3 regions of the Dickeya dadantii NCPPB 898 genome follow, and region 1 is predicted to be linked to each of the others. Evidence: predicted binding sites of a transcription regulator. Region 1 holds the regulator's gene; each other region holds the start of a gene.
The links. The regulator PurR, encoded in region 1, represses purine synthesis genes. The targets are predictions, from matches to a motif close to CANGCAAACGTTTGCNTG.

Region 1 (10,698 bases):
CAACTGAGCTATGAACGCATTGTTTTACCAAAACTGTCAGGGCGACAGCGGGGACGAATATTAACGGGCTATAGCGCCGCTGGCAAGGGAAAAAACGCAAAATTCCCGTCAGATCACACTGAGTGACGCGCTTGTAAGCAGAGCGCCGAAAAAAACGGCGCTCTGCCGCCATCAACGAGCCGCCCGCGCCAGAATGCGCGTCGGCGATTGACGTTGCACCCAACGGATCCGTAGCACCATCATCGTGGCGGAGGAGGTCAGGCCGATGATGAACCCCCACCAGAACCCGGCCGGCCCCATGCGCGGCACCAGCATGTCGGTCAGCGCCAGCGTATAGCCGCTGGGCAGCCCCAACAGCCAGTAGGCGATAAAGGTGATAAAGAAAATGGCACGGGTATCTTTGTAACCGCGCAGCACGCCGCTGCCAATAGTCTGCACCGCGTCGGAAACCTGGTAAACCGCCGCCAACAGCATCAGGTGCGAGGCCATCGCCACCACATCCGGGTTTTTGTTGTACAGCATGGCGATGGGTTCACGCAGCGTGATGGTAAAGATAGCCGTACACATCGCCAGCAACACGCCGGTGGCGATGCCGGTACGTGCCGCCACCCGGGCGGCTTCCACCGAGCCTTCGCCCAGCCGATGACCGACGCGAATGGTGGCGGCGACGCCGACAGACAGCGGCAACACGAACATCAGCGAGCTGAAGTTAAGCGCGATCTGGTGGCCCGCCACATCCACCACCCCGAGCGGCAACACCAGCAGCGCGACAATCGCAAACAACGTCACTTCGAACAGCAACGCCAGCGCGATGGGCAACCCCATGCCTGACAGGCGCTTGAGTACGGCCCAATCCGGCTTTAATTGGGTTTTGAACTGACGAATATCTTTCAGCCAATAGGCGTGGCGGGAATAGGCCGCCATCATCAACATCATCATCCAGTATACGGAGGCGGTCGCCACCCCGCAGCCGACGCCGCCTAACTCCGGCATACCGAGCTTACCGTGAATGAAAACGTAGTTGATGGGAATGTTGATTAGCAGACCGATAAACCCGATCACCATCCCCGGCTGGGTTTTGGACAATCCTTCACACTGGCTGCGCAGCACCTGGTAGAACAGATAGCCGGGGACGCCCCATAGCAGCGCGTGCAGGTATTTCACTGCCTTGTCGGCCAGTTCCGGCGCACCGTCGTGCATCAGGTTAATGACGTATTTCCCCTGATAGAGCACGACCATGGTCAGGATGGAGATAGCCGCCGCCAGCAAAAACGCCTGCTGAGTCTGATGCGCGATGCGGTCGCGGCGTCCGGAGCCGTTGAGGTTAGCCACTACCGGCGTCAGCGCCATCAGCAAACCGTGACCGAACAGGATCGCCGGCAGCCAGATGGACGTGCCCACCGCCACCGCCGCCATATCGGTGGCGCTGTAGGAGCCTGCCATGATGGTATCCACCACACCCATTGAGGTTTGCGACACTTGCGCGATGATGACCGGAATAGCCAGCGCCAGCAAATGGCGGGCTTCTGATAAGTACTTCTGCACGAAAACACCTTCCTAAAGCAGGATGGAGAGAGACCTCTAATACAAGAGAGAAAGGCAATCATCCTTTATTTATGCAAAAAAAGATGAAGCATTGTAACGATTTGCCAACGGTAAACCAATGGCCGGCTGACCAAGAGTGATCCCGTTTGGTTTTCCTGAGGATATGGTGCAAACTGCCAGACATTAGTGAACGTTGTCTCTCCCGAGCGCAGACTCGCCGCGTTCACGTTTATTACTGATCAGGAGGCAAGACCAGCACCATGTTTACCGGTATTGTTCAGGGCACGGCGACCGTCGTGTCGATTGATGAAAAACCCAATTTTCGCACTCATGTCGTTCAACTGCCCACCGAACTGTTGCCGGGGCTGGAAACTGGAGCTTCCGTCGCGCACAACGGCTGCTGCCTGACCGTCACCCAAATCGATGGCGACCGGGTGAGTTTTGACCTGATCAAGGAGACGCTGCGACTGACTAATCTGGGTGCAGTCAACGTCGGCGATCGGGTTAATGTGGAGCGCGCCGCTAAATATGGCGATGAAATCGGCGGGCATGTGATGTCCGGCCATATTATGTGTACGGCGGAGATCGTCAAAATCCTGACGTCGGAAAATAATCACCAGATCTGGTTCCGGTTGTCTGATGAATCGCAGATGAAATATGTGCTGCACAAAGGCTTCATCGGCATTGACGGCATCAGTCTGACGGTGGGGGAGGTGACCCGCAGCCGTTTTTGCGTGCATCTGATTCCGGAAACGCTCCAGCGCACGACGCTGGGTCAGAAACGGCTGGGCGATCGCATCAATATCGAAATCGACCCGCAAACCCAGGCCATCATCGATACAGTCGAGCGCGTCCTGGCGCGTCAGGCGCAGCAGGCTGCTGCACAGGCGGAGCAGGGCGAATAAGCACTTTCTTCCCTGGCACGTTCTCCCATCATGAAAACCGGCAGCCTGGCTGCCGGTTTTTTGCTATCGGGATGTGGATTCGCCGGGGGCCAGGATTATCTGGGGACTCGCAAGCCGCCCTCTACACCGCCCACACTGAATACTATTTGCCAGAGTTGGAGATCACGTGCGCGAAACGCGCCGGCACAGGCGTTGAGGTAGTAGCAGAACATCCTATGGAAGCGATCGGAGTAACGTTCTGACAACGTTGGCCAGTGTTGCTGGAAACGATCATACCAGGCCATTAGCGTACGATCATAGTCTGCGCCGAAATTGTGCCAGTCTTCCATCACCAGATAGGGTTCGCTGGCCTGGGCGATATGCTTTATTGAAGCCACGCAGCCGTTGGGGAAGATGTACTTGTCGATCCAGGCGTCTACATTTAGTCTGGCGTTGTTCGATCCGATGGTATGCAACAGAAACAGGCTGGTGGATTTGAGGTTTTTTCTCACTATCTGGAAAAGGGTATCGTAATTTTTCGGGCCGACATGCTCAAGTAGGCCAACAGCAGTGATACGATCGAACTGCCAGTTCATATCGTTCATATCGCGATAGTCCTGCAGCAGAATAGTGACATCCAGATCCTGACAGCGCTGCTGTGCCAGCGTCTGCTGTTCGCGGGATATGGTAACGCCGGTGACGCTGACGCCGTAATGGCGGGCGGCAAATTCCGCCAGCCCGCCCCAGCCACAGCCGAGATCCAGCAGAGTCATGCCGCGACGCAACTGCAGCTTTTCGCAAATCAGGCGCAGCTTGTCTTGCTGCGCCTGTTCCAGCGTTTCGGCCTGTTTCCAGTAACCGCAAGTGTATTGCATGTAGGGGTCGAGCATCATGGTGAAAAGATCATTACCGAGGTCGTAGTGCTCCTTGACCACGAGCCGGGCCCGGCGGCGAGACTGCCGGTTGGTCAGCCGTGCCATCAGGATCCGTAGCGTATCTTGCCAACTGTGAGGAAGCCGTTTTTCCAGTCCGGCACTTAACACGCGGTGGAAAAATATGTCCAGCCGTTCACATTCCCACCAGCCATCCATATAACTTTCGCCCAATCCTAGCGAGCCTTCACGTAGTATGCGTTTGTACATACCGGGATTTTTGACCTGAATATCAAACGGGCGTGAACCGTTAATGACGATGTCGGCAGCCGATAGCATTTCATTGACAATCCGGAACCAGGATAGGTTAGCTGCATCCAGCTCCTCCACATAAGATAAACTCATAACTTCTCCCTACCTTGCCGGAAAATACCTGTGCAAGGAACACATTAGACAAATGTACCCACAGAGGGCATTCGGTGGACTCAATCCATCGTCAGCCCTTGGATGTCCCAGAGGAAATAAGAGAAAAGCGGTACGAAAGGCGTCTATCCCTGGCCGTAAGAAAAAGATGCGGCGGTCAACAGACCGTATAGAAACGAAGGCGATGCGTGATGCCGAAAGCATCGTCTGCTCATAATTATTGTCGTTAAAGACAGTGAGGAGTGTATGACTGCTTTAACCCGACGACAAGAATTCGTTGGGTTAAAGCAGCACGTTAAGTCATGTGTTCAGCTGCGATAGCACGCGTCGTCGCCATGTGTGGCGCGGGATGCCGCCTGATTGAAGAGCCAAACCGAGATATAACAGAATCGTCTGAATTTTAACGACGGTAATCGAGGAACGGGCCGTCGGCGACGGAGCGGCGTTCGATCAGGGTCGGATGCACTTCGATGGTCTGGGCTTCCTCACGTTTGCTGGTAATGCGGTCGAGCAACATGGAAAACGCCGCCTGCCCCAGCCGCTCCTTGGGCTGGTGAATGGTGGTCAGCGCCGGGGTAAAATACCGGGAGTGACGAACATTGTCATAACCGATCACCGAAATATCCTGCGGTACGCGCAGCCCCAGCTCGTCGGCGGCGCAAATGGCGCCCATCGCCATGATGTCGCCGCCGCAGAATACCGCCGTCGGCCGCTGTTTCTGGGCCAGAATCTGGTGCATCGCTTTGTAGCCGGATTCCGGTTCGAAGTCGCCCTGAACCACCCATTCTTCCCGTAGCGGAATGTCGGCTTCTTTCAACGCTTTCAGGAACCCCAGGTAACGCCCGCTGCCGGTATTGCGCCCCTGAGAACCGGGAATGGCGCCGATGTCGCGGTGGCCGCGCTCAATCAGGTAACGTCCGGCCATATAGCCGCCGGCAAAGGCGTTATCGATGATGGTATCGGTAAAATCGCTGTGGGCTTCGCCCCAGTCCATCACCACCATCGGGATATGGCGGTAATCCTCCAGCATGGACAGCAGTTCCGGCGGATATTCGGCGCACATCACCAACAGGCCGTCGACTCGTTTTTGCGCCAGCATGGAAAGGTAGGCGCGCTGTTTGTCCTGATTATTATGGGAGTTGCACAGGATCAGCGTGTAGCCTCTGGCGTAGCAGCTGTTTTCCACCGCTTCGATGATTTCGGCGAAATAGGGCGCCTCGCTGGATGTCGCCAGCAGGCCGATGGATTTGGTGTGGTTGACTTTCAGGCTGCGGGCCACTGCACTCGGCGAATAATGCAATTCATCGATGGCCGCGCGCACCGCAGCCTTGGTCTCTTCGGCGACGAAACGTGTTTTATTGATCACGTGTGATACGGTTGTGGTCGAAACGCCCGCGCGTTTTGCCACATCTTTGATCGTTGCCATCTAAAGTGACTCCTGAACTCATCTGTTACAGTAGGTTGTCTGTTACAGCAGTAAATATGTTGTTAATCGTTTGCCTGCGTGAATTCATCTCCTGCCGGACAACAAGGCAACATTTCAGGAGGAGACATGCCGAGGTGTGTAGCTTGAGGGGAGGGCTGACGCTTCGACCAACGCAGTGTATACAGTAAACTGCGGATTTTGGCCGATTTAGAGCAAAAGTGGAAGAGGCAATTCGTTTTATCTCTGTGACGCAGAAAGCGGTTTTTTGACGCCGCTCGGGTGATAATACACCTATGCTTTATGATGTTTCCCCACCTGCCGGGATCGGGGTTTGATTCAGACATGACGGGATGACGGCGATCATCGGTCACATACAGGAGAATACTATGGATACTAATTTGAAAATGTCGCTGTTCACCACAGTGGCTTCACTGGCAGTGATCATCATCTTTAGTCTGAGCGCGGTGCTGAACTGACGGCGTGGCGCTAACGGCGCCTGGATCGTCAGCGACACATTCGTCGCTGTCAACGGCAGGTACCAGAAAACGGCTATCGAAAAATAAAAAGGGGCGCGATGCCCCTTTTGCCGTATTTGGATAGCGTCATTCCAGCGGAAGCGCTTTAACGCATGGTAATTGTTTAACGCATGGTAATTGTTTAACGCATCGTCTTCGGCGTGACCACGCGACGGGCGCCGACGTAATGATCCTGCCAGTAGTCTTCGCTCAGCTTGCTGATTTTGATATCAGCGCCGGAACGCGGCGACTGGATGAAACGACCATTGCCGAGATAGACGCCTACATGGTCGGCAGCACCGCGGTTGGTTATCCGAAAGAACACCAGGTCGCCGCTTTCCAGTTCGCTTTTCTTGATAGGCGCGGCGTCGCGCAGATGGAACATCTCATTGGCGGTACGCGGAATCGTGATTTTCACCACATCTTTATAAGCGTAATACACCAGCCCGCTGCAATCGAAACCGGAGTAGGGGGTCGCACCGCCCCAGTGGTAGGGTTTGCCGATCTGGCTCATCAGCTTGTTCATGGCGGTCAGTTTGGCATGCTGATAGCGCTTTTGGTGAGCGGCGCTGATGGTCAGCGAGGCTTTATCTTGCTTGCCTTTTTTGCTCTTGCCGTGTGGTGATAGGGTAGCGGTTTCGTCGACGGCGGCAGGTTTGCCTTTTTTATTTGCCGTTTTGGCAATAACGGTTTCATGCGTCTTGTGACTGCTCTTCGCCTGTGCCGGAGCGTCCTTTTTCGTGGTTTTGCCGGCTGGCGTTTTAGCCTGCACGCTTTTTTCCTGCGTCGGTTTCTTGCTGGTTGCGTGGGCTGAGGTCGTGGTTGTCACCGGTTTTTTATCGTTGTGCGGTTTGACGTTTTTATCGTGAGCGGCGGTGGGTTTGGCAGGCGCGGTTTTGGCGGTTTTTTCCGGCTTTTTGTCATGAGTGGGCGCCGCACCCTTTTTGGTATTTTTAGCAACCTTGCTTTTTTTGGATTCCTCAATAGCTTTATTCGCCGTTTCCACGCCGGTTTTGCGCGGAAAAACCGCAGCGCTATGTGGATTAGCCTGTGCCAGGTTAAAAAACAGGTTACTGAAAAATAATAAAAAGAGCGTAATAAATAAACGCATGATAATTCTGACCGAATGTTGTCCTCAATCGTTCAATCTTTACAGTATTCCCGAAAATGACCTGATAAAAAAGTGGGGAATAAGGCATTGTTACTACAAAATAGTGAGAAAACGTTAACAACGATGCCTGCTGCTTAATTATCAGCCGATTCGGTGCTGTTTTGTTCTGGCTGACGCTCAGCTGGATAAAACCCTACAAAAGATAGCGTTTTTTTGTGGCCGTCGCTATCGTTAGAATACAAAGCAACAGAAGCGGCACGGCACGGTATGCCGCGAGTCATATGAACAGCCGTTGACGGGCTGCTCATCACGCCCTTGAGGAAGCAATAAAATGACGACAACGACACTTGAAAAAATTCAGCTTCAGATCGCTGAAAACCCGATTCTGCTGTACATGAAAGGCTCGCCCAAATTGCCGAGCTGTGGTTTTTCTGCCCAGGCGGTCCAGGCGTTGTCGGCGTGTGGCGAGCGTTTTGCCTATGTGGATATTCTGCAAAACCCGGATATCCGCGCCGAATTGCCCAAATACGCCAACTGGCCGACTTTCCCGCAGCTGTGGGTGGATGGCGAATTGGTCGGCGGCTGCGACATCGTGATTGAGATGTACCAGCGTGGCGAACTGCAGCAACTGATTAAAGAAACCGCCGACAAATACCGCTCCCAGCAGGCGGAACAGCAGTAATCCTTCTCTCTATCAGGCAGCCCGGCATCAGGCAGCCCGGCGCTGCCTGATATCGTTTTAATCGTTACGATTATGATGCTTTGATGCCGCAGGGTATTGGCACGACCACCGGTGTTCGCGCCGGCTTACCCTTCACTGCCGACGGCCAGCGGCGTTTCGGTATCGGTTCCTGAGGCCAGCGGCCAGCCGCCCATGCGCTTCCAGCGATTGACCAGTTCACAAAACAGCTGCGCTGTCTGTTCGGTGTCATAGAGCGCTGAGTGCGCCTGGCTGGCGTCGAACGGGATCTCCGCTGCAATACAGGCTTTGGCCAGCACCGTCTGCCCCAGCACCAGCCCGCTGAGCGCGGCGGTGTCAAAGGTGGCGAAAGGGTGGAATGGGTTACGTTTCAGGCCGCAGCGTTCTGCCGCCGCCATCAGAAAGCTGTGGTCGAAGGTCGCGTTATGGGCCACGATGATGCCGCGATTGCAGTTCTGATCTTTGATTCCCTTACGCACGGCTTTGAAGATTTCATGCAGCGCTTCATATTCGCTCACCGCGCCACGCAATGGGTTGGCAGGGTCGATGCCGTTGAAGGCCAGCGCTTCGGGCCGCAGAATTGCGCCTTCAAACGGTTCGATGTGAAAATGCAAGGTTTCGTCCGGCTGTAACCAACCGCTTTCATCCATTTTCAGCGTTACGGCTGCAATTTCCAGCAGCGCATCGGTTTTCGCGTTGAACCCGGCGGTTTCGACATCGATAACAACGGGGTAAAAGCCACGAAAACGCGCGTTCAGGGCGTTCAGGTTATTTTTCTCAGCCATTCGTTTCTTATTTCTTCAGTAACATGCAGTGCGCATTATGGCAAATTCCGGCGGGGGATGCAGCAGCCGTACATGACGGCGGATAACCGTTCCCCCGAAAGACAGGCGCCTGTCGGCACCTGAACAGCAAAGGCGGGATGATTAATTGCCCAGTCCCTGACCGGCCTGCGAGCGTTTGATCAGCTCGATTTTGTAACCGTCAGGGTCTTCAACGAAAGCGATAACGGTGGAGCCGCCTTTGACCGGGCCGGCTTCACGGGTAACCTTGCCGCCGGCCTGACGGATACGTTCACAGGCACCCGCTACGTCATCCACACCCAGTGCGATATGACCGAAGGCGGTGCCCAGTTCATAGCTTTCCACGCCCCAGTTGTAGGTCAGTTCGATCACGGCGCCTTCGCTTTCCTCGGTATAGCCGACAAATGCCAGAGAATATTTGTATTCCGGATTGTCGCTGGTGCGTAGCAGACGCATGCCCAGTACCTTGGTGTAGAAATCGATAGCGCGCTGCAGGTCGCCAACGCGTAGCATGGTATGAAGTAAACGCATAATGACCCCTATTTTGATCAGTGGGTTAACCGTCATGGGCGATACCGGGTGCATTCCGTTACCGCCTGAAACAACAGGGCCTGAGTATAACGTCGTTGCCGGGGGGAGTCCAAACCTGTGGCCGGGCGCTGCTTTTCAGGTTCGCTTGCTGAAAAAAGGGTGAGATAAACGGGAAGATGGCGGTTAATTACTCGGTAACGTTACGGAAAGCTTGCCAGTGACGGCAATCAAGGTTTCAATAAAGACGTCAGATGAGGAGGTCCTGTGGCTGAGCAGCTCGAACTTTTTCCTGTTCCCAACCCTTGCCGGGGTATCTGCCAGGCGGATGACCGGGGCTTCTGTCGTGGTTGTTTTCGCAGCCGCAGCGAGCGTTTTAATTGGGGGACAATGAGTGATGCGCAAAAACAGGATGTGCTGCGTTTGTGCCGGCAAAGGATGAAACGTTCCCAGCGAAGTGAAAAAAATTCAGTGTCCTCCGAGCCAGATCAACCAGCCTTGTTTTAATCGGCAGGGTGATATTTAATGATATAAATTAAGTTCAAGATCATTTTTAATTAATTATTATTTGCTAGAATAGATAGATAACAATAAGACATTTTTTTATTAGACTTTCGTTTTAAATCAGAGTTGATTGCAATCCAGGGAAGTTGCTTAGTATGCTAACTATAAGGAGAAGTGATGGAATTGCCGTTAGGTTCTGATTTAGCCCGGTTGGTTCGTGTATGGCGCGCTTTGATTGATCATCGATTGAAGCCTCTGGAGCTCACGCAGACGCACTGGGTCACACTGCATAATATTCACCAACTGCCTCCGGGGCAGTCCCAAATTCAGCTTGCCAAAGCGATAGGAATAGAACAGCCTTCGCTGGTGCGTACGTTGGATCAACTTGAAGATAAGGGGTTAATTACCCGGCACATCTGTGCCCATGATCGACGCGCTAAACGTATTCTGTTAACGGATATGGCGGATCCTATCATTCAGGCTGTTAATGACGTTATTGATCAGACACGCAGCGAAATATTAAATGGTATTACCCCGGCGGAAGTGGATGAGTTGGCCACTATTATCTCCCGGCTGGAAAAAAACATTTTGGCATTACATGAGAGTCAGTCTTAATTAATAGAAAAAGTAAATGTCTTGGCGGGCGAATTCGAATTTCAGACAACATATTACTCAAATAATTCGAGTCGCAGGACAACACGCTGGCGTTTTGAACAACGCAACGTTGGCCCTTCAGGGCAAGGTTCATTATGAACTTTGTAACGCGGCAACCGATCGAATCCTCAGAATTTTGCATAAGTAAATGACTGGGGAGAGCGACAACTCTGTTGGGAATGGATCTGTGGGAGCAGGTCTGTCGGGAACATGGTTGAACGCGGCTTGTCGCGGCTCTAAAAGGGTGAGGCCTAGGGATGGGCCAGATAATAAAGCCAACGCACCTGCAACTCAGTATGTCGAGTATATAGTGTGAATGATGGTTATCTGGATATATCGAGCCGAATTGATGACATTAGACAATCACCACCCGGAGGGTGGTGATTGATAATCGAATCTTAACGCGGGGAGACGGTGATGGAACGGCCGTTGCTGGCCATAGCCACACGTTGTCCGGCGTGGAATTTGGTATCGCCCTGTTTTTGCACCACCATGATGGTGCTGCCGTCGTCTTTACGGATTTCCAGCTCCACGCCCTGAACGCGGTTGACCGCGCCTTCAATGCTGTTACCGGCAACGCCACCGGCAACCGCGCCTGCGGCTGTCGCCAGATTACGGCCCGTACCGCGGCCGACGGTATTACCGACCAGCCCGCCCAGCACGGCGCCGCCGAGGGTGCCGATGACATTACTGTCTTCACCGGCCTGAATCTGTACCGGACGAGTAGAGACGA
Region 2 (10,698 bases), 580 kb from region 1:
AGAGAATATACCTGGTGCATTTATCCCACTCGTGCAACACGAATACAGACGATATTTCCCGCTCACGCTCTCGCACAATTCAAACCGGCGACAGCGTGGCAAAAAAGCTGACCAGCGCGATGATCAGAACGGCTAACACCAGTTCCACTGCGGTGAGTCGCAGAAAATAACCATACGCAGCGCCATTTGCCCGCTGAAAACGCGGCACCACCCAATACCGATTGAATAACGCCAGCAGCGCCATCACGGCCACCAGCAGAACTTTCACTGCCAGCAGAACGCCATAAAGCCCTGTACCCGCAAGCGGCCAGCCGAGAATCAGCCTAGTATTCACCAGCCCGGTCAGGATCGCCAATGCAACGGCCAGGTGACCATAACGGGAAAAACGCATCATCGTCAGGATAGCGTCCGTTCGCGTCTGCGTCAGACGCGCATCCTGCAACACAAACAGCAGTGGAGGCAGCCCTCCGACCCAAAACGTCACCGACAGCAAATGCACGACCTGATTGATGCCATGCCGTACGCCAGGCCATCCTTCCAGCATCGCCGCGTGCCCCACCCATCCCATGCCGCATAGTTGCACTATGCCCAGCATCAGCACGCCTGCTTGCCGGTAATGGCCACGCCAGAAAAACACCGCGCAGGCCATCAGCGCCAGTACGGGTTGCCAAAGCCACATTTCCCCGAAGCGAGTGCCCAGCACGGCGCGCCAGATGCCGGCATCACCGATATTACGCCAGTCGCCACTCATCAATCCGGTTTGCGCCGCCAGTATGGCTACGGCGGTCAATAACGCCGCCACACAGCTGATTGCCATCAGACCATGCAGTTGCGACGCTAGTCGCACCCGGTACGCTCGGGGAGCCAGCAACGTGCTGTAACAAGCTGAACCGACCAGCAACATAAGGCTGGAGAAATGTCCGAGGCGCAATAACGTGTAAAGCCATTCCAGCGTCATCGCTTACTTAACGCCGAAGCGATAGCTTCCTTCAGTCTTGTGACCATCAACGGACAACACGTGCCAGCTAACCTGATAACTGCCGCTGACCAACGGCTTCTCCAGCGGTACCAACAGAACGTTGCGATGACCGATTTCCACGGTCGCCTTTCTCACGGGTACGTTCTGCCCCGCCAACGTCAATTCAACGCCGCTAAAAGCCGGCTCGATCTCTTCGGAGAACGACAGCATCAGAGAAGCAGGCGCGTTTTGCACCGGAATATCCTTATCCGCCGCTGGCGTCTGGCTTTTGAGGTGCGCATGCGCCAGCGCCGCATGGGAAATAACCAGGCTCCCCACCAACACCGCTGCATTCAGGGCCGGAAAAATTTTACGTTTCAACATGATGTTATCCTTTCTGACGATCCTGATTGCGTTCAGGAGACCAAGAATCAGCGGCAAGGATACGAGCCACCTGCCGCCTTGTCGAGGGACAGGACAGTAACAGAATTTGCCAATTGCACACTTCTGCTTTAAGTTTGTGGCGCAACAGAGAGGAGGCAATCATGGGATACAATCTGGCCGAACTTCCTTATGAAGAAATGGAAAAGGTCAATGTGGATCTGGCGGCATCCGGCGTGGCGTTTCGCGAACGCTACAACATGCCGGTGATCCCGGATGAAATCGAACAGCAGCAGCCCGCGCACCTGCGCACCTATTTCCGGGAAAGGGTCAGCTATTACCGGGAGATGTCCCGCCAGTTCTCCACCCTGCCTTACGACCCCAACAGTAAATAACAATTTTGTTTTCCGACATGGCTTCGGAGAGGCGTTATCCGGTACGGCCGGGTAGCGCCTGTTTACCGCCTGATTCCGGTTTCATACGGCCTTACCTGAACCGGATGCATAACTCGACGACCGCCCGCCAAAAAAACGTTTTTTTTCTTGCATCCCTGCGCAAACAGGAGGTTAATAAACAGGCAAACCAACCTTTTACCAAGCGAGGCTCAACATGAGTAAAGGACTGGACAGCAAGAAAAACGCCAAGAAAAAACCGCTGAAAACCGCCGCGCAGAAACGGGCGGAAAAGCGGGCTAAACGGGCTCAACCACAGTCTGAAACCAACTGAGTTGCCGCCGTTCTTCTGCTCCGCTGAACGGTTTGTCATCAAGGCAACATTTCTGCGATCACCCTCTGCCTCCCGACACCCGGTGATCGCAGTTTCAAACGCTGACCGACCTCTCTTGTTCCCCTATTCCGGCACTGCATCCATTCTGAGAATGCTTGCGAAGGTTACACGCCTGGTATCAGGGCGCTATTTCAACACCGGCTGGTGATTCAGCACCATCAGCAGGAAGGTGAACTCCTGTGCGATATCTTCAAACTGTGCCAGCCGGCCGGATTTCCCGCCATGCCCTGACCCCATATCGGTGTGCAACAGCAACAAATGGTCATCGGTTTTCAGTTCGCGTAGTTTCGCTACCCATTTGGCCGGTTCCCAGTACTGCACCTGAGAATCATGCAAGCCAGTGGTCACCAGCAGGTGCGGATACGCCTGCGCCGACACGCTGTCATAAGGGCTGTATTGTTTGATGTACTGGTAATCCCGCGCATGGTTCGGATTACCCCATTCGTCGTATTCACCGGTGGTGAGCGGAATGGACTCGTCCAGCATGGTGGTGAGCACGTCGACAAACGGTACCTGCGCCACCACGCCGCTAAACAGCGACGGCGCCATATTAATCACGGCCCCCATCAGCAACCCGCCCGCGCTGCCGCCCATCGCGAAGGTTTTGGTCGAATCGCCATAGCCGCGCGCCAGCAAGGCCTGCGTGACGTCAATGAAATCCGTAAAGGTATTCATCTTGTTGGACAGACGCCCCTGGTCATGCCATTGCTGCCCCAGTTCGCCGCCGCCGCGAATATGCGCCAGCGCATACACGAAGCCGCGATCCAGCAGGCTAAGACGACTGCTGCTGAATTCCGGATCCATACTGCTGCCATAAGCGCCGTAGCCATAGACCAGCAGCGGGCTTTGGGCCAGTTCGCAGTCTTTGTGATACACCAGCGAAACCGGCACCGACTCGCCATCGCGCGCCGTTACCCACAACCGCTCGCTCCGGTAATTTCCGGCATCAAAGTTTTTCACCTCTGATTGTTTGAGCGCCACCTGAACACCGGTTGCCATATCCAACTCATAGATAGTCATCGGCGTGGTCATAGAGGAATAGCCGTAACGCAATTGCGTACTCTCCGGCGTCGGGTTATAGCTCAGCCAGGTCACGTAGGCCGGGTCGCTAAAGGCAATCTGGCGGGACGCCTCCGTCTGCCAGTGAATATAACGGATGTGGGTCAACCCGCGTTCGCGTTCTTCGACCACGTACCAGTCGTCAAACAGCGAAAACCCTTCCAGCACCCGTTCCTGACGCGGGGCGATCAACGCGTCCCATGTCGACTCGCTGGCGTCGTGGGCACGATAAAAACCAAAGGTTTTGCCGTCTTTGTTGGACCGGACATAGAATGCGTCACGGAAATGATCGACCACATACTCGTGATCCGGCCGTCGCGGCACAAACAGCTGTGGTTTGGCTTGCGGATCGGCAGCGTCCAGCAACAGAATTTCCGTGCTGGTGGTGCTGTCGAGATAAATCAGGATATAACGCTCGGACGTGGTTTTATCCAGACTAAGGTAGAACGCGTCATCCGTTTCTTCGTACACCAGTTCGTCCTGCTGCGGATCTTCCCCCAGACGGTGGCGATAGACCTGATAAGGCAGCAAGGTCTGCGGATTTTTACGCACATAATAGAGAGTCCGGGAGTCCGCCGCCCACTCACTGCCGGCCGAGACATTTTCCAGCCGATCCGCCAGCCACTCGCCGGTGTCGAGGTCGCGAAACGTCACCACATACTGCCGACGGGACAGCAAATCTTCCGCCACGCTCATCAGTCGATTATCAGGGCTGACGCCCAGCGCGCCCAAACTGTAAAACTCGCTGCCGTCCGCCCGCTGATTGCCATCCAGCAATACCTGCCAGGCGTCGCTTCCCGTCTCCTGCTCCGGCTGACGCTGATAGATGGCGTAATCTTTGCCGGGCTCATAGCGGCTCTGGTAACGATAACCGCGTTTCACATAGGGTACGGAGACGTCTTCACCGGGGATCCGCGCCACCATTTCCTCATACAAGCTCTGACGCAGTGCGGCATGGGGCGCCATGACCCGATCGCAATAGCGATTCTCTTCCTGCAGCCAGGCCAGCACATCCGGGTTGTTGCGTTCGTCATCTCGCAGCCAATAATAATTATCGATGCGGGTATCGCCATGCATCGTGATTGCATGCGGGCGTTTTTCGGCTTGCGGCGCTTTCATCCACGTCACTCCTTTCCATTCATTGATCAGGCTCTGCCTCTCATCCGTACCACACTGGCGAGCCAACGGTGGTGAGACGGCGAATGCCCAAAGCCTGTCATGAATCATCGGGGGAATCCAGCTTGTGCCGAGATCTGCATGAATTTTCACTCGATTTTGCGTACCGGTACGCGAGTAATGCCAAACGCAAACGTTTTCGTTTATACTGCGGCCACGTTCGGGCCCCCGGTCTGCCCGTTTTTACTACAAGCTTTTTACAACACCATCAGGTATCAGGTTATGTTAACAATGGGAACAGCCCTGCGTCCCGGAGCCACTCGCGTTATGCTGCTAGGCTCCGGCGAGCTGGGAAAAGAAGTGGCGATTGAGTGTCAGCGTCTGGGTATTGAGGTTATCGCGGTCGATCGCTACGCCGATGCGCCGGCCATGCAAGTCGCCCACCGTAGCCACGTCATCAATATGCTGGATGGCGAAGCGCTGAAACAACTGGTGGCGCAGGAACGTCCGGATTACATCGTGCCTGAAATCGAAGCTATCGCCACGGATATGCTGGTCGCGCTGGAACAACAAGGGCAGCGCGTAGTGCCGTGCGCCGAAGCCACCCGTCTGACCATGAACCGCGAGGGCATCCGTCGGCTGGCGGCGGAAACGCTGGGCCTGCCGACGTCCAGTTACCGTTTTGCCGCTGACGAAGCCGCGTTCCGTCAGGCGGCCCATGAGTTGGGTTTTCCCTGTATCGTCAAACCGGTGATGAGCTCATCGGGGAAGGGCCAGAGCCTAATCCGATCGCCGGAACAACTGGACCACGCCTGGCGCTATGCGCAGGAAGGCGGCCGGGCCGGCGGCGGAAAAGTGATTGTGGAAGGGTTGGTAAAATTCGATTTCGAAATCACGCTACTGACCATCCATGCGGTTGACGGACTGCACTTCTGCGAGCCGATCGGCCATCGTCAGGAAGATGGCGACTACCGCGAATCCTGGCAGCCGCAGCAGATGAGCGAGCTGGCGCTGACGCGAGCTAAAGAGATCGCCGGTAACGTGGTGAAAGCGTTGGGCGGTTTCGGCCTGTTTGGCGTAGAACTGTTTATTTGCGGCGACGAGGTCATCTTCAGTGAAGTTTCGCCACGCCCGCACGATACCGGCATGGTGACGCTCATTTCGCAGGATCTGTCTGAGTTTGCGCTGCATGTGCGCGCGTTTCTCGGTCTACCGATCGGCGCGATTCGCCAGTACGGCCCGTCAGCCTCCGCGGTGATCCTGCCGGAATTGACCAGCAGCGATGTGCGCTATCAGGGGCTGGAGCAGGCATTGCGGCCGTATACCCAGATTCGCCTGTTCGGCAAGCCGGACATCGGCGGGCGTCGCCGTATGGGCGTCGCACTGGCGACCGCCGATAATACGGACGCCGCCGTACAACTGGCGAAGACCACCGCGTCAGCCGTCAAGGTGAGCGGCTGAGGTCCTATCAGGCTCATGCGCCGGCATGAGCCTGAATTCTCTCCCGATAACGCCAGAATCGTACGCCAGACAATGGTTTCCAGACAATGGTTTCCAAACAACGGTTTCCAGACAGCGGTTTGTTGTGACGACCGATGTCGCTTAAACAGGCTCAACGCGGTTTGTCGGCTCGCCTACCGAGCACAAAAAAGCCCGCGAAAGCGGGCTTGGGAAAGAATAAGGGAAAACATCGATCAGGCTGTCGCGCCGGCAACAGCTTCACGCGCCAACGCCGTGATGCGATCGTAATCGCCGCTTTCCAGCGCATCGGCCGGCACCAGCCAGGAGCCACCGACGCACAGCACGCTCTTCAGCGCCAGGTAGCCGCGGTAATTCTTCAGTGAGATCCCACCGGTCGGGCAGAAACGAATCTTGCCGAACGGACCGGCAATCGCCTGCAGCGCTTTTACCCCGCCGTTAGCTTCCGCCGGGAAAAATTTAAACTCGCGCAAACCGTAATCCATCCCCAGCATCAGTTCGGATACGGTGCTGATCCCTGGGATCAATGGAATAGTGCCTTCCGTTGCGGCTTTCAGCAGCGGCTCGGTCAGGCCGGGGCTGATGGCAAACTGCGCACCGGCTGCGGTCACTTCCGCCAGCTGTTGCGGGTTGGTGACCGTACCGGCGCCGACGATAGCATCCGGCACTTCCTGCGCGATCAGGCGAATCGCCTCTACCGCACACTCGGTACGCAGCGTCAGCTCCAGCACACGCACGCCACCCGCTACCAGGGCTTTCGCCATCGGTACCGCGTGTTCCAGTTTGTTAATCACAATCACAGGAACAACCGGACCGGCTGTCAGAATCTGTTCCGCACTGGTTTTCCAGTTTTTCATCGAGGGTAATCTCCAGTCATGCCCAACGGGCATCGATTAATGATCTGGCGCGCCCCTGCCACAGGGATCCGCGGTTACCCACGGACGTCCGACCGCACCGTCAGCTAAAAAACGCTAACGGCTTCGCCCCGCCTGCCGACGGGGCAAAACCGCTTATTCCACTTCGTTCCAGGAACGCCCATCTCGGGTAATCATGGCGACGGACGCGACCGGCCCCCAGGTCCCGGCCTGATAAGGTTTGGGGGAATCATTGTCCATTGCCCAGGCATCCATAATGGAATCCACCCATTTCCAGGCTTCTTCCACTTCGTCGCGGCGCACGAACAGCGCCTGAATACCACGCATGGTTTCCAGCAACAGGCGCTCATAGGCGTCCGCCAGATGTTGCTGGTTAAAGGTTTCCGAGAAGCTCAGGTCGAGCTTGGTGGTCTGCAACCGATGTTTGTGGTCCAGCCCCGGAATCTTGTTCAGAATCTGAATTTCTACCCCTTCGTCCGGCTGCAGGCGGATGATCAGCTTATTCTGCGGCAACTGCTGATAGGAATCATGGAACAGGTTAAGCGCCGGGTTTTTAAAGTAGACCACCACTTCCGAACATTTTGACGGCAGACGCTTGCCGGTGCGCAGATAAAACGGCACGCCGGACCAGCGCCAGTCGTCGATATCGACGCGAATGGCCACGAAGGTTTCGGTATTACTGGTCTTGTTGGCCCCTTCTTCTTCCAGGTAGCCCGGCACTTTTTTGCCCTGCACAAAACCGCTGGTGTACTGCCCGCGGACCGTCACTTCATGCACATTGGAACGATCGATACGGCGCAGCGAACGCAGGACTTTCACCTTTTCATCACGAATGCGATCGGTGCTCAGATCCGCCGGCGGCGACATGGCAATCATGGTCAGAATCTGCAACAGGTGGTTCTGGATCATGTCGCGCATTTGCCCGGCCTGATCGAAATACCCCCAGCGCCCTTCAATACCCACCTCTTCCGCCACGGTAATCTGCACGTGATCGATAGTGCGGTTATCCCAGTTGTTGGCGAACAGGGAGTTGGCGAAACGCAGTGCCAGCAGGTTCAGCACGGTTTCCTTGCCGAGATAGTGGTCGATGCGGTAGACCTGACATTCGTTGAAAAACTCCGCTACCTGATTGTTGATCACCCGTGACGACGCCAGATTGGTGCCCAGCGGTTTTTCCATCACCACGCGTGCCGGCTCCTTGTTCAGGCCGGCCTGCCCCAGACCGCGGCAGATAGCGCCGAAGGTGCTCGGCGGCATGGCGAAATAATTGATGGTGGTGCGATTTTGCTGATCGAGCATCGTACCCAACCGTTTGAATCCCTCGGTGTCTTCCACATCAAGGTTGCAAAAGTCGAGCCGATTGCTCAGGGTTGTCCACAATGCCGGGTCGAGCGGCTCCTTGAGAAAGGTTTCCAGCGCTTCGCGCACCACTTTGATATAGGCGTCTCGGTCCCACTCCGCCCGTCCCACGCCGATAATGCGGGTTTCCGGATGAATATGGCCTGCTTTTTCCAGTTGATACAGTGAAGGCAGCAATTTGCGGCGCGCAAGGTCGCCCTTTGCACCGAAAATAACCAGGTCACACGCCTGGGCTGTTGACGTTACCGCCATTTTCAATCTCCTCATTGCAGGACGCTGTAATTTTATTACATTAATAATGTACTCTTTTTGACACAAACCAGTAAACCCGTAATAAAACCACATTATCGGCTGATTCCGATACTACAAGGCCTCAGAACCTATTGTGCCGATGAAGAAAACGGGTCTGGCATCTGCCTAAAAGAGAAATTTCCCATCGTTTCTGACAGCCAGTTACTATTTTGAAAGTTAGACACACGTCATATTCTGACAAAAAAAGCTGATGACTTGTTGTGTCGACCTCTGCCAACCGTTACGGGCTCGTAGTATATTTCACAAAATCCGCATCGATTTCACCTTTGGCTGAAATCCAAAATACCATAGATGGTCGTTGTCATATGAATATGCTGGAAAAAATCCAGGGTCATCTGGAACTGCTGAGCAAATCGGAACGAAAAGTGGCGGAAGTCATTCTCGCGTCGCCTCAGACAGCCATCCACTCCAGTATCGCCACCCTCGCCGGCATGGCCGAGGTCAGCGAACCCACGGTTAACCGCTTCTGCCGCCGGCTGGATACCAAAGGCTTTCCCGATTTTAAACTGCATCTGGCGCAGAGTCTGGCCAACGGCACGCCTTATGTGAATCGCAACGTGGAAGAAGACGATTCGGTGGAGTCTTACACCAGCAAAATCTTCGAATCCACCATGGCCGGGCTGGAACATGTGAAATCCTGCCTGGATATTCAGGCTATCAACCGCGCGGTGGATTTGCTCACCCAGGCGCGCAAGATTTCCTTCTTCGGCTTCGGCGCCTCGGCGGCGGTGGCCCACGATGCGATGAACAAATTTTTTCGCTTCAATATTCCGGTGGTTTACTTTGATGACCTGGTCATGCAGCGCATGAGTTGCATGAATTCCGGCGAAGGCGACGTCGTAGTGCTGATTTCGCACACCGGGCGCACCAAAAGTCTGGTGGATATGGCGCGGCTGGCGCGGGAAAACGACGCCACCGTTATCGCTATTACGTCGGACGGCTCCCCCCTTTCGCGGGAAGCCTCGCTTACGCTGCGGGTCGAGGTGCCGGAAGATACCGATGTTTATATGCCGATGGTGTCGCGTATCGCCCAGCTAACGCTGATTGATGTGTTAGCCACCGGTTTTACCCTGCGGCGCGGCGCAAAATTCCGCGATAACTTGAAGCGGGTCAAGGAAGCATTGCGCGAATCGAGATTTGATAAGGAAGAACGATTCAGCAACCCGTTTAACTAATTATGTTATAACATCGGGTGGCAAGGGGTGATGCCCACGGGAAGAAATCCTGTCACTCAATCATAATTACAGGCACGGCATCCGGCAGTGCAGAGCGGCAGAAACGGTTCCTATGCGATGTCCTCTCCTGACGGCGTTACCACATTACAACAAGTTTCACCAGTCAACGGAGTTATACATGTCCAGACGGCTCAGAAGAACCAAAATCGTTACCACGCTGGGGCCGGCTACAGACCGCGACAATAATCTGGAAAAGATCATTGCCGCAGGCGCAAACGTAGTCCGCCTGAACTTTTCTCACGGCTCGCCGGAAGATCATCTTCTGCGTGCCAACAAAGTTCGCGAAATTGCGGCTAAACTTGGCCGTCACGTTGCTATTCTGGGCGACCTCCAGGGCCCCAAAATCCGTGTTTCCACCTTCAAAGAAGGGAAAATTTTCCTCAACGTGGGCGACAAGTTTCTGCTGGACGCCAGCCTTGGTAAAGGTGAAGGCGACAAGGAAAAAGTCGGTATCGACTACAAAGGACTGCCCCGCGATGTGGTTCCCGGCGACATCCTGCTGCTGGATGATGGCCGTGTGCAGTTGAAAGTCCTGGCCGTGGACGACATGAAAGTGTTCACCGAAGTCACCGTCGGCGGTCCGCTGTCCAACAACAAAGGCATCAACAAACTGGGCGGTGGCCTGTCTGCCGAAGCACTGACCGAAAAAGACAAGGCCGACATCATTACCGCGGCCAAAATCGGCGTGGACTTTCTGGCGGTGTCATTCCCGCGTACCGGCGAAGACCTGCACTATGCCCGCCGTCTGGCGCGCGAAGCCGGCAGCAACGCCAAAATCGTCTCCAAAGTGGAGCGTGCGGAAGCGGTGTCAACCGATGAAGCCATGGACGACATCATTCTTGCCTCCGATATCGTGATGGTCGCTCGCGGCGATCTGGGCGTGGAAATCGGCGACCCGGAACTGGTTGGTATCCAGAAAAAACTGATTCGACGCGCTCGCCAGCTGAACCGTGCGGTAATTACCGCGACCCAGATGATGGAGTCGATGATCACCAACCCGATGCCGACCCGTGCCGAAGTGATGGACGTCGCCAATGCCGTGCTGGACGGCACCGATGCGGTGATGCTCTCGGCGGAAACCGCGGCCGGCCAGTACCCGGCGGAAACCGTCGCGGCCATGGCGAAAGTCTGCCTGGGT
Region 3 (10,698 bases), 1.2 Mb from region 1:
CCGTCTTCATGCTGCAGACCTTCACCGTTCAGCGTGGTACGACCGGAGGTACCGCCGATCAGGAAGCCGCGCGCTTGCTGGTCGCCCGCTGCCCAGCACAGGTCGCCGATACGCTGGAACCCGAACATGGAGTAGTAAATGTAGAACGGGATCATCGGCAGGTTGTTGGTGCTGTAAGACGTTGCCGCCGCCAGCCAGGAAGCGCCTGCGCCCAGTTCGTTGATGCCTTCCTGCAGGATCTGACCTTTCAGGTCTTCCTTGTAGTAGGCAACCAGTTCGCGGTCCTGCGGGGTGTACTGCTGGCCGTTCGGGCTGTAGATACCGATCTGGCGGAACAAGCCTTCCATACCGAAGGTACGCGCTTCATCGGCGATGATCGGAACCAAGCGGTCTTTGATCGACGGGTTCTTCAGCATCACGTTCAGAGCACGCACAAACGCGATAGTGGTGGAGATTTCTTTGGTCTGCTCTTCCAGCAGAGGAGCGAAATCTTCCAGCGTCGGCAGTTCCAGCTTCTCATCAAACGTCGGCTGACGGCTCGGCAGGTAGCCGCCCAGCGCCTGACGACGTTCGTGCAGGTATTTATACTCTTCGGAATCTTTATCGAAGGTGATGAACGGCAGTTTCTCGATGTCGGCGTCAGACACCGGCACATTGAAACGATCGCGGAAGTAGCGCACGCCGTCCATGTTAACTTTCTTAACCTGGTGAGCAATGTTCTTGCCTTCCGCCGCGTCGCCCATCCCGTAACCTTTGATGGTGTGCGCCAGAATAACGATCGGTTTGCCTTTGGTGTCCTGCGCTTTTTTCAGTGCAGCGTAGACTTTCTTCGGATCGTGGCCGCCACGGTTAAGCGACCAAATTTGATCGTCGGTCCAGTCTGCAACCAGTGCGGCGGTTTCCGGGTATTTACCGAAGAAGTGCTCGCGCACGTAGGCGCCGTTTTTGGATTTGAAGGTCTGGTAGTCGCCGTCAACGGTTTCGTTCATCAGTTGGATCAGTTTGCCGCTGGTGTCTTTACGCAGCAGTTCATCCCAACGATTACCCCACATCACCTTGATCACTTCCCAGCCAGCGCCACCGAAGATGCCTTCCAGCTCGTTGATGATCTTGCCGTTACCGGTGACCGGGCCGTCCAGACGCTGCAGGTTACAGTTAATGACGAACACCAGGTTGTCCAGTTTTTCGCGGGTCGCGATGGTGATGGCGCCTTTAGATTCCGGCTCGTCCATCTCGCCGTCGCCCAGGAAAGCGTAAACGGTTTGCTTAGAGGTGTCTTTCAGGCCACGGTTTTCCAGATATTTCAGGAATTTAGCCTGGTAGATGGCGCCAATCGGGCCCAGACCCATGGAAACGGTCGGGAACTGCCAGAAAGTCGGCATCAGTTTCGGATGCGGGTAGGAAGACAGGCCCTTACCATCCACTTCCTGACGGAAGTTGTTCATCTGCTCTTCGGTCAGACGACCTTCCACGAATGCACGCGCATAAACCCCTGGGGAAATATGGCCCTGGAAATACACCAGATCGCCGCCATCCTGTGCGTTACGGGCACGGAAGAAGTGGTTAAAGCACACTTCGTAGAAGGTCGCGGCCGACTGGAAGGAAGCCATGTGACCGCCCAGCTCCAGATCCTTTTTAGACGCACGCAGTACTGTCATGATCGCGTTCCAACGGATGGTGGAACGAATACGGCTTTCCAGATCAAGGTTACCCGGATATGCGGGCTCATCTTCAACCGCGATGGTGTTAACATAGTTGCTGCCAGCGCTGCCCGCAGCCACTTTCACACCACCTTTGCGTGCTTCGGACAGTACCTGATCAATCAGGAACTGAGCGCGCTCAACACCCTCTTCACGGATAACCGATTCGATCGCCTGCAGCCAGTCACGCGTTTCGATCGGATCCACGTCATTGTTCAAACGTTCTGACATGGTGTATTCCTTATCTGTTTCTAATCAGTGGATTTGTCTGGAGCCTGTCTTCCTGCGTTCTGTTCCTGCCGGAGAAAGCGCAGGAAGACAGGCCCTTCGTCTTGTTGCCGCACACGGCCGCCAGATGGCGGCCTAATCCTTGCGTTGCTGGAGCCGGCGCAACGAACGTTCCCGCCGACTATGTTCCCGGTTAAGTTCCAGCAATACTTCCTCGATAAATGCCAGGTGACGATGTGATGCTTCGCGCGCCTTTTCCGGCTCACGGGCGACAATCGCCTCAAAAATCCTGGCACGATGGCTACTCACCTGCGTCAGAACTTCACGACTCAGATAAAGCAACTCAAAATTCTGTCTGACGTTCTGTTCGAGCATCGGTCCCATACAGCGTAACAGGTGCAACAGCACTACGTTATGCGCGGCCTCGGTCACCGCCACTTGATAGTGCATGACGGCCTCGGACTCCCCTTCCAGGTCACTGGCTTCGCGCGCGGTTTCAATCTGGGCATGGCAATCGCGGATGCGCTGCAGATCTTCTTCAGTGCCGCGTAAGGCGGCGTAATAAGCGGCGATGCCTTCAAGGGCATGACGGGTTTCGAGGAGGTCGAACTGAGCTTCGGGGTGATTACTCAACAGTTCCGCCAGCGGATCGCTAACGCTCTGCCAGAGGTTATTCTGCACAAAGGTGCCGCCGCCCTGACGGCGCAACAGCAAACCTTTGGCTTCCAGCCGTTGAATCGCCTCGCGCAGCGAGGGACGGGAAACATCAAACTGTTTTGCCAGTTCGCGTTCCGGCGGCAGTTTCTCTCCGGGGCGCAAGGTTCCCTCAAGGATCAGAAACTCCAGTTGCTGTTCAATCACATCTGACAGTTTGGGCTGACGGATCTTGCTGTAGGCCATGTGGATTCTTCCCGGCGAAAAAGCGCGGAGTCAATTGGTAATACCAATTTTAAAAACGTGACGCACAAAGTAACAAAGTATTCACCTTCTGTCCATACGGACGTTGTGCGAAATCACCAATCACCTCACTTTTTAACAAATGCCCACAATCTTGTGGCAAAAGCACGAATCGGTCAGTGGTATGACCATTCTTGAAGCCCGGGCGTTTTAACTTTTTTGAAACCCTAATCAGGCAAAGCTGAACCGTTCAACCCGCAACAATTAGCATTTAAATTCAAAATAAAAGCATAAGAATTCAAAATGAATGTAACTCGCCATCGTCTTATTCAGCAATATTTCTAACATATCGCAGCTGTATGACATGGATAAGGCAACCACACCGCTTCCTGTCCACGCCACGATAAAATAGCGCCCCCATACCGTACAGATGACGGTGATCATGACATCACACTTTTATGTCGTGCCTCGCAAGAAATCAGTGCAATTATCTGCGCTTATCACTATTCTCTGACGCGCGATAGCGTTGGCGGCGATTTAGGTTTGTCAGCGTCGTAAATATAAAATTACACATACGTAAAAAGACAAACGCCAGCCCGCGCCACACCGTCGGTGAACGGTTTGTCTTTTCATCGGCAGAGGGTAAAAGTATGCAAGATCAACAAGACGGTACGCTGCAGCGCGGCCTGAAAAACCGTCATATACAGTTGATTGCTCTGGGGGGTGCGGTTGGTACCGGGCTGTTTCTTGGGATCGCGCAAACAATCAAAATGGCCGGGCCGTCCGTCCTGCTGGGTTATGCGATCGGCGGTCTGATCGCGTTTTTCATCATGCGCCAGTTGGGCGAAATGGTAGTGGAAGAACCGGTGGCCGGTTCGTTTAGCCACTTCGCCTATAAATACTGGGGCAACTTTGCTGGTTTCGCCTCCGGCTGGAACTACTGGGTGCTCTACGTGTTGGTGGCGATGGCGGAGCTGAGCGCCGTCGGCATCTACGTTCAGTACTGGTGGCCGGACATTCCCACCTGGGTTTCCGCCGCGGTGTTCTTCGTGCTGATTAACGCCATTAATCTTGCCAACGTAAAAATGTACGGCGAACTGGAATTCTGGTTCGCGATTATCAAGGTCGTGGCGATTGTCGGCATGATCGCGTTCGGCGGCTGGCTGCTGCTGAGCGGTCACGGCGGACCGGAAGCCACCGTCACCAACCTCTGGGCGCAAGGCGGCTTCTTCCCCAACGGCGTCGTCGGTTTGGTTATGGCGATGGCGGTGATCATGTTCTCTTTTGGCGGGCTGGAGCTGGTGGGGATTACCGCCGCAGAAGCAGACAAACCGGAAGAAAGCATTCCCCGCGCCACCAATCAGGTGATTTATCGCATCCTGATTTTCTATATCGGTTCGCTGACCGTTCTGCTGTCGCTCTATCCGTGGGGTAAAGTGGTCGAAGGCGGTAGCCCGTTCGTGATGATTTTCCACGCGCTGAACAGTGAGCTGGTCGCCAATATCCTGAATATCGTGGTACTGACGGCGGCGCTGTCGGTATACAACAGCTGTGTCTACTGCAACAGCCGCATGCTGTACGGCCTGGCCAAGCAGGGGAACGGCCCGCAATCGCTGCTGAAAGTAGACCGTCGCGGCGTGCCGGTAGTGGCGATTGGCGTTTCTGCGCTGGCAACCGCGCTGTGCGTGCTGATCAACTATGTATTGCCCGGCAAAGCGTTTGAGCTGCTGATGGCGCTGGTGGTGTCCGCACTGGTCATCAACTGGGCGATGATCAGTCTGGCGCACCTGAAATTCCGCGCCAGTAAAGAGCGCGAAGGGGTTCAGACCCGGTTTAAAGCGCTGTGGTTCCCGTTCGGCAACTATCTGTGTCTGGCATTTATGGCCGGTATTCTGGTGATCATGTATCTGACGCCGGGAATTCAGATCTCTGTCTTACTGATCCCGGTCTGGCTGGCGGTGCTGGGCATCGGTTATCGCTTCAAAAAGCGTCGCTAAACCTTAACACTTCTATCATGGCCGCGTCGGCGGCCATGATGTTTTCACCCCGCGCCTGCGTTATTCCACCCCTGCGTTATACCAGCGTACCGTAAATAGTCAGCAGCGCCACGACGACAACCAGCACCAGCGTTACCTTCTTCGCCAGCGACACCGCCGCCCTCGGGGTGGAAATCGGATCGCTATGCGTCTCTCGCTCCAGTGAAAATTGCGCCAGTTGCGTCAATACCCAGTATTGGGAAGAACGCACGTCCATCATGGCGGCAAACCAGGCCGGCAGCGCCTTCTCGCCATGCCCCAGCAGCGCATAGGCCGCGCCAGCCAGCCGCACCGGGATCCAGTCCAGCCAGTGCAGTAAAGTATCGACGCCGGAATTCGCCCGCTCCAGCGGCGTGTGATGACGGGCCAGGCAGCATTGCCGTGCGCGCAGCACCGAGTAACCGACCAGCGCCACCGGGCCGTAAGGGCCGGCAGCCACAAACCAGAACAATGGCGCCAGATAAAAACGGAAATTCAGCCACAGCAACGCGTTCTGCAATTCTTTTAGCCGTTCACGTTCGCTGGCATCCAACGGCAGGCCGTGAATCAGCGCCAGCTCCTCGGCCATTTCCCGGCAGGCATCCGCCTCGCCACGCTGGGCGGCCTGAATATAGCGATGATAGTGCTGCCGCGTTTCCCCGGCGCCGATGCACAGCAGCCCAACCACAATCCATAATAACAACAGCGGCAAGCCGAATAGCCATCCGCTAAGCAGCCACTGCGCCGCCAGCACCGTCACCATTCCGGCGATAGCCAGCAGCAAAGTCTGTACCAGCGATGGTGCGGAAAGATGACGGAACACCCGTTCCAGATGGTGATCCAGTTGCCAATGATCGCCACGTTTAAACAACCGCTCCCACCCCAGAACCAGCAATAGGCTAAACAACGTCATCAGTGGTTACTCCCCTTGTTCCGGCTGTGTCTGCCATAACCGTTGATACCGCGCCCAGTCGAACATGGGACCGGGGTCGGTCTTGCGTCCCGGCGCGATATCGCTATGCCCGGTAATACGAGCTGGCGTAATGCCATAGGTCGCGCTCAGCAGCCGGGTCACTTCCGCCAGCCGCGCATACTGCTCTGTGGTAAACGGCAGCGTATCGGTGCCTTCCAGTTCAATGCCGATGGCGAAATCGTTACAGCGCTCTCGCCCGTCAAACTGTGACACTCCGGCATGCCAGGCCCGCTGATCGAACGCCACATACTCTACGATTTCGCCGTCGCGGCGAATCAGGCAGTGCGCCGACACCCGCAGGTGGCATATTGAGGCAAAATAGGGATGCGCTCCCCCATCCAGCGTACCGGTAAACAGTTGATCGATATAAGGCCCGCCGAATTCGCCCGGAGGCAGGCTGATGTTGTGAATCACCAGCAGAGAAGGCAACTCGCCTCCCGGGCGGTCATCCTGATGCGGCGACAGAACGTGTCTGACGTCTGTCAGCCAGCCATGCTCCACTTTCATCAACGCTCCTTTTCTCTGACATGCCATTCAGCAAACGATCGTCGCCCACCCGACCTGTTTATATCATGCTCAATCCGGGCAAGGCGTTACACCGTCTAACCGACTGATCGCACTCATCATGCCGACCATCTTACCGCATCCATCATGTTCCTGACGTGTTAAAAAAAGCATTCCGACTTATCCGCCAGGACCACGCCTGGATACGCACACAAACCATGATGTTCTTCTCTTCTTCTGGTATGCTGCGCCCCTTCTTTCCGACAGGCACCCGACGCGCGCGCCACCGCAGGCAAACGTTTTCGTCACTGCGCATCGCCGGAAAGTTTCTCAGCACTTATGTTTGTTATTACAGTTTTGTTATCACGCTCCGAATCGCTATCCGCTGGTCAGGCTGTACACGCCAGGCGGCTGACAACGGTTCTGGCAATACAGAGAATCGCCATGAAAAAAATCCTTGCCGCCTGTGCAATCAGTACACTGTCGTACAGTTTACCTACCCTTGCCGACGGGAATTCCCCGCAATACCTCTCCGACTGGTGGCACCAGAGCATCAATGTGGTGGGCAGCTATCACACTCGTTTCGGACCTCAGTTAAACAATGATTTGTATCTGGAATATGAAGCTTTCGCCCATAAAGACTGGTTTGACTTCTATGGCTATGTCGACGTGCCGAAAGTCTTTGGCGCCGGCAACACGCCAGATCGCGGCATCTGGGACAAAGGCTCTCCGCTGTTCATGGAGATCGAACCGCGTTTTTCCATTGATAAACTGACCAATACCCAACTGGGCTTCGGGCCATTCAAAGAGTGGTACGTCGCCAACAACATCATCTACGATCAAGGCCAAAATAACGACTCGCGCCAGAGCACCTGGTACGTAGGTCTGGGAACCGATATCGATACCGGAACCGACCTGTCCCTGTCCGCCAATATCTATGCCAAGTATCAGGGGCAGAACTACGGCGCGCCGAATGAAGATCGGTGGGATGGCTACCGTTTCAAAATCAAATACTTTTACCCGATTACCTCATTGTGGGGCGGCAAGCTGACCTATATCGGCTTCACCAACTTCGACTTCGGCTCCGACCTGGCTAATAACGCCGGTCCGTCCCGCACCAGCAATGCGATTGCCTCCAGCCATATTCTGGCGTTGAATTATGATCACTGGCACTACTCGGTCGTCGCCCGTTACTTCCATAATGGCGGTCAGTGGGCCGATGGCACCGAGCTGGATTTCGGCCGTGGCCCGTTCAATGTCCGCTCCACTGGATGGGGCTATTACCTGGTGGCCGGTTACAACTTCTAATCCTCCACCATTGCGTATCCCGGTCATAGCCGGGATACCAAATAAACTCAAACAATACGTTGAATGATATAAATATTTAATGTAACCGCCGCCTACTAACCGGGGCGGCACGAATTCAGGATTTCCGTCGGAGCAAGTCGGAGCAAAATGATGACAACACGTCGTTATAGTCAGGAACAGCGTCAGGCTGAACTTTTCAGCCGCATTGAGCAGGATATCCCCGTCGGCGTAAGCCTGGCATTACGTGAAGACCTCGGTGGCGATGTCAGCGCGGAGCGCGATATCACCGCGCAACTGTTGCCGGCGGAAACGCAGGCCAACGCGGTGATCATTACCCGCGAAGCCGGCGTTTTCTGCGGGCAGCGCTGGCTGGACGAAGTGTTTCGTCAGTTGGGCGGTCACATCGCCATCGACTGGCTGGTCCGCGACGGTGATGTTCTGACGGAAAATCAGCCGCTGTGCCGGCTGCGCGGCCCGTCCCGCGTACTGCTCACCGGTGAACGCACCGCACTGAATTTCCTGCAAACGCTGTCCGGCGTGGCAACTGAAGTCAGCCGCTATGTGGCGCAGCTGGCGGGTACTCACACCCGATTGCTGGACACACGCAAAACGTTGCCCGGTCTGCGCACCGCACTTAAATACGCGGTACTGTGCGGCGGCGGCAGCAACCACCGTCTCGGCCTGTCGGATGCGTTTCTGATCAAGGAAAACCACATTATCGCCGCCGGTTCCATCAAACAGGCTGTCGAGCAAGCCTTCCAGCTGCGCGGTGATGTGCCGGTGGAAGTCGAGGTGGAGACGCTGGATGAACTGCAACAAGCGCTGAGCGCCGGCGCGGATATCATCATGCTGGATAACTTCACGCTGGAAGGCATCCGCGAAGCGGTAACACTGACGAATGGCCGTGCGCTGCTGGAAGTTTCCGGCAACGTGACGCTGCAAACGCTGCCGGATTACGCCGCCACCGGCGTTGACTATATCTCGGTCGGCGCGCTGACCAAACATGTGCAGGCGCTCGATCTGTCGATGCGTTTTAGTTAGCTCTTCGCGTTCCATCACGGTTCTACTCCATCAGCCCGGCGTCTCCGGGTTGGTGGTTATCCTGCTGCCTTCCTTGCCTTTTCGCTAACGTCTTTTTCGCTTTACCCCATCATTCTGCGAGCGAGCGCGCCTGTTTTCTGCAACCTCCAATCGTTGCACTCCTGGTTTTCGTAGCGGATTCCTGATTGAAAACCTGGCCGTCGCCAGCCACGCCTCTTGTCGTTATCCTGCCGCCACCAGCCACACCAGGGAACCAATAACATGACACAACAAGGATTTTCACTTATTGAACTGATGGTGGTCATCGTCATCATCGCCATCCTGAGCGCGCTGGGGATCCCGGCGTATCAGGGCTATCTGCAAAAAGCCGCCATGACCGACATGCTGCAAACCATGAGCGCCTATAAAACCGCTGTGGATCTCTGCAGCCTCAGTAACGCGGGGCTGGACGGGTGCAGCGCGGGCAGCCAGGGGATTCCAACGCCAACCACATCGCGTTATGTCAGTGCGATCACGGTCAATCAGGGCATCATTACCCTGACCGGCCAGTCGACACTGCAAGGGCTGAGCGTCGTCATGACGCCCTCGCTGGATACTCAGAACGGCGCTTCCCGCTGGACGAGGGCCTGCCAGACCGGCGCCAACGCAGATAACCTGCGTCAGGCATGTGAAGACGTCTTTCGTTTTGACGCTACAGGTGGGTGATGATCATGACTCACAACGCGTTACAACATGAGTTGCAATTACTTTGTCGACGCTATCACGCCCTGCTGCTGGATATGGATGAGCAGGTGGTTTCCATCGCCGTGGCCGGTCTGGTAGCAGAAGAGCTGGTTGCCGCGCTGCGTTTCGCCAGCCACCGACGAGTTCTGGTCGAGCAATGGCCCGCCGCGCGGCTGGAACAACAGCTTACCTCGCCGCAGGCCGAAGAAACCATCGTGCCTTATCAGACTACCGCACCAACATTAGACGAACCCGATGACGCGCCGGTGGTCCAGTTCATCAATCAGACGCTGAAACTGGCGATCCAGCGGCGCGCGTCTGACATCCATTTCGAGCCGTTGCCTGCCGGTTACCGTGTCAGATTGCGTATTGACGGGGTGTTGCATGAAATCCCGTCCGCACCGGATTCACTGGCCGGGCGACTGATTGCCCGGCTCAAAATCATGGGAAAACTCAATATCGCCGAGCGACGTTTGCCGCAGGACGGTCAGTTCAGCCTGCGGCTGGATCAACATGCTTACTCGCTGCGCATCGCCACGTTGCCGGTTCAGGGCGGCGAGAAAGTGGTGCTAAGAGTCCTGCAGACACAACAGCAGGCTCTGGAACTGGATGCGCTGGGCCTGCCCGCCCACGCGTTGCAGCAATTCAAACGGACGCTGAGTTTGCCTCAAGGGTTGATTCTGGTTACCGGCCCCACCGGCAGCGGTAAGACGTTCACACTGTACAGCGCCATCCGCTGGCTAAATGACGTCAGCCGCAATATTTGCAGTGTGGAGGACCCCGTTGAGATTCCGCTGGCCGGCATCAATCAGACCGCAATTCATACCCAAAGTCAGCTGGATTTCGCTCGGGTACTGCGCGCCCTGCTGCGTCAGGATCCGGACGTGATTATGATTGGCGAAATCCGCGATGCCGAGACGGCAGAGATTGCCGTCAAAGCAGCGCAAACTGGCCATCTGGTGCTCTCTACCCTGCATACCAACTCCGCTGCCGACACGCTGGTCCGTCTGGGGCATTTGGGAATTCCCGGTTATCTGCTGGCCGCCGCCCTCAAGCTGGTGATCGCCCAGCGGCTGGTCAGACGATTATGCCCGCATTGCCGCCAGTTGAGCGAAGAGACGACAGCCTTGCCTGACAAGCTGTGGCAAGGCCCGTTACGGCAATGGCGGGCGACAGGGTGCGAACACTGTTTTTCCGGATATTACGGCCGGTCGGCGCTTTATGAACTGCTGCCAGTCACGCCAGCGCTTCAGCAGACGCTGTCTGGTTCCGCATTATCTGGTTCCGTATTGTCCGGCTCCGCATCATG

Region 2: a site for PurR is predicted at 4,487-4,504, ahead of purT (formate-dependent phosphoribosylglycinamide formyltransferase). Genes of this name have one in related genera too.
Region 3: a site for PurR is predicted at 6,607-6,624, ahead of DDA898_RS17990 (nucleoside-specific channel-forming protein Tsx). Genes of this name have one in related genera too.

What each region holds. Positions count from the first base shown of each region.
Region 1 covers NZ_CM001976.1:2,828,918-2,839,615, reverse strand. The annotation lists tRNA gene DDA898_RS12935 (tRNA-Val) at 1-18, opposite strand, end outside; gene DDA898_RS12930 (MATE family efflux transporter) at 172-1,545, opposite strand; gene DDA898_RS12925 (riboflavin synthase) at 1,806-2,450, shown strand; gene cfa (cyclopropane fatty acyl phospholipid synthase) at 2,546-3,706, opposite strand; gene purR (HTH-type transcriptional repressor PurR) at 4,125-5,150, opposite strand; gene cydH (cytochrome bd-I oxidase subunit CydH) at 5,537-5,626, shown strand; gene DDA898_RS12910 (C40 family peptidase) at 5,808-6,776, opposite strand; gene DDA898_RS12905 (Grx4 family monothiol glutaredoxin) at 7,108-7,458, shown strand; gene rnt (ribonuclease T) at 7,584-8,261, opposite strand; gene gloA (lactoylglutathione lyase) at 8,403-8,810, opposite strand; gene DDA898_RS22380 (DUF1289 domain-containing protein) at 9,075-9,314, shown strand; gene slyA (transcriptional regulator SlyA) at 9,489-9,926, shown strand; gene DDA898_RS12885 (outer membrane lipoprotein) at 10,364-10,698, opposite strand, start outside.
Region 2 covers NZ_CM001976.1:2,244,223-2,254,920, reverse strand. The annotation lists gene copD (copper homeostasis membrane protein CopD) at 80-958, opposite strand; gene copC (copper homeostasis periplasmic binding protein CopC) at 962-1,342, opposite strand; gene DDA898_RS10395 (DNA polymerase III subunit theta) at 1,504-1,734, shown strand; gene DDA898_RS10390 (S9 family peptidase) at 2,252-4,303, opposite strand; gene purT (formate-dependent phosphoribosylglycinamide formyltransferase) at 4,583-5,761, shown strand; gene DDA898_RS10380 (bifunctional 4-hydroxy-2-oxoglutarate aldolase/2-dehydro-3-deoxy-phosphogluconate aldolase) at 5,995-6,636, opposite strand; gene zwf (glucose-6-phosphate dehydrogenase) at 6,790-8,265, opposite strand; gene DDA898_RS10370 (MurR/RpiR family transcriptional regulator) at 8,631-9,500, shown strand; gene pyk (pyruvate kinase) at 9,679-10,698, shown strand, end outside.
Region 3 covers NZ_CM001976.1:4,001,912-4,012,609, forward strand. The annotation lists gene aceE (pyruvate dehydrogenase (acetyl-transferring), homodimeric type) at 1-1,931, opposite strand, end outside; gene pdhR (pyruvate dehydrogenase complex transcriptional repressor PdhR) at 2,064-2,828, opposite strand; gene DDA898_RS17975 (amino acid permease) at 3,476-4,822, shown strand; gene ampE (beta-lactamase regulator AmpE) at 4,899-5,753, opposite strand; gene ampD (1,6-anhydro-N-acetylmuramyl-L-alanine amidase AmpD) at 5,760-6,320, opposite strand; gene DDA898_RS17990 (nucleoside-specific channel-forming protein Tsx) at 6,762-7,625, shown strand; gene nadC (carboxylating nicotinate-nucleotide diphosphorylase) at 7,776-8,666, shown strand; gene ppdD (prepilin peptidase-dependent pilin) at 8,928-9,371, shown strand; gene gspE (type II secretion system protein GspE) at 9,377-10,698, shown strand, end outside.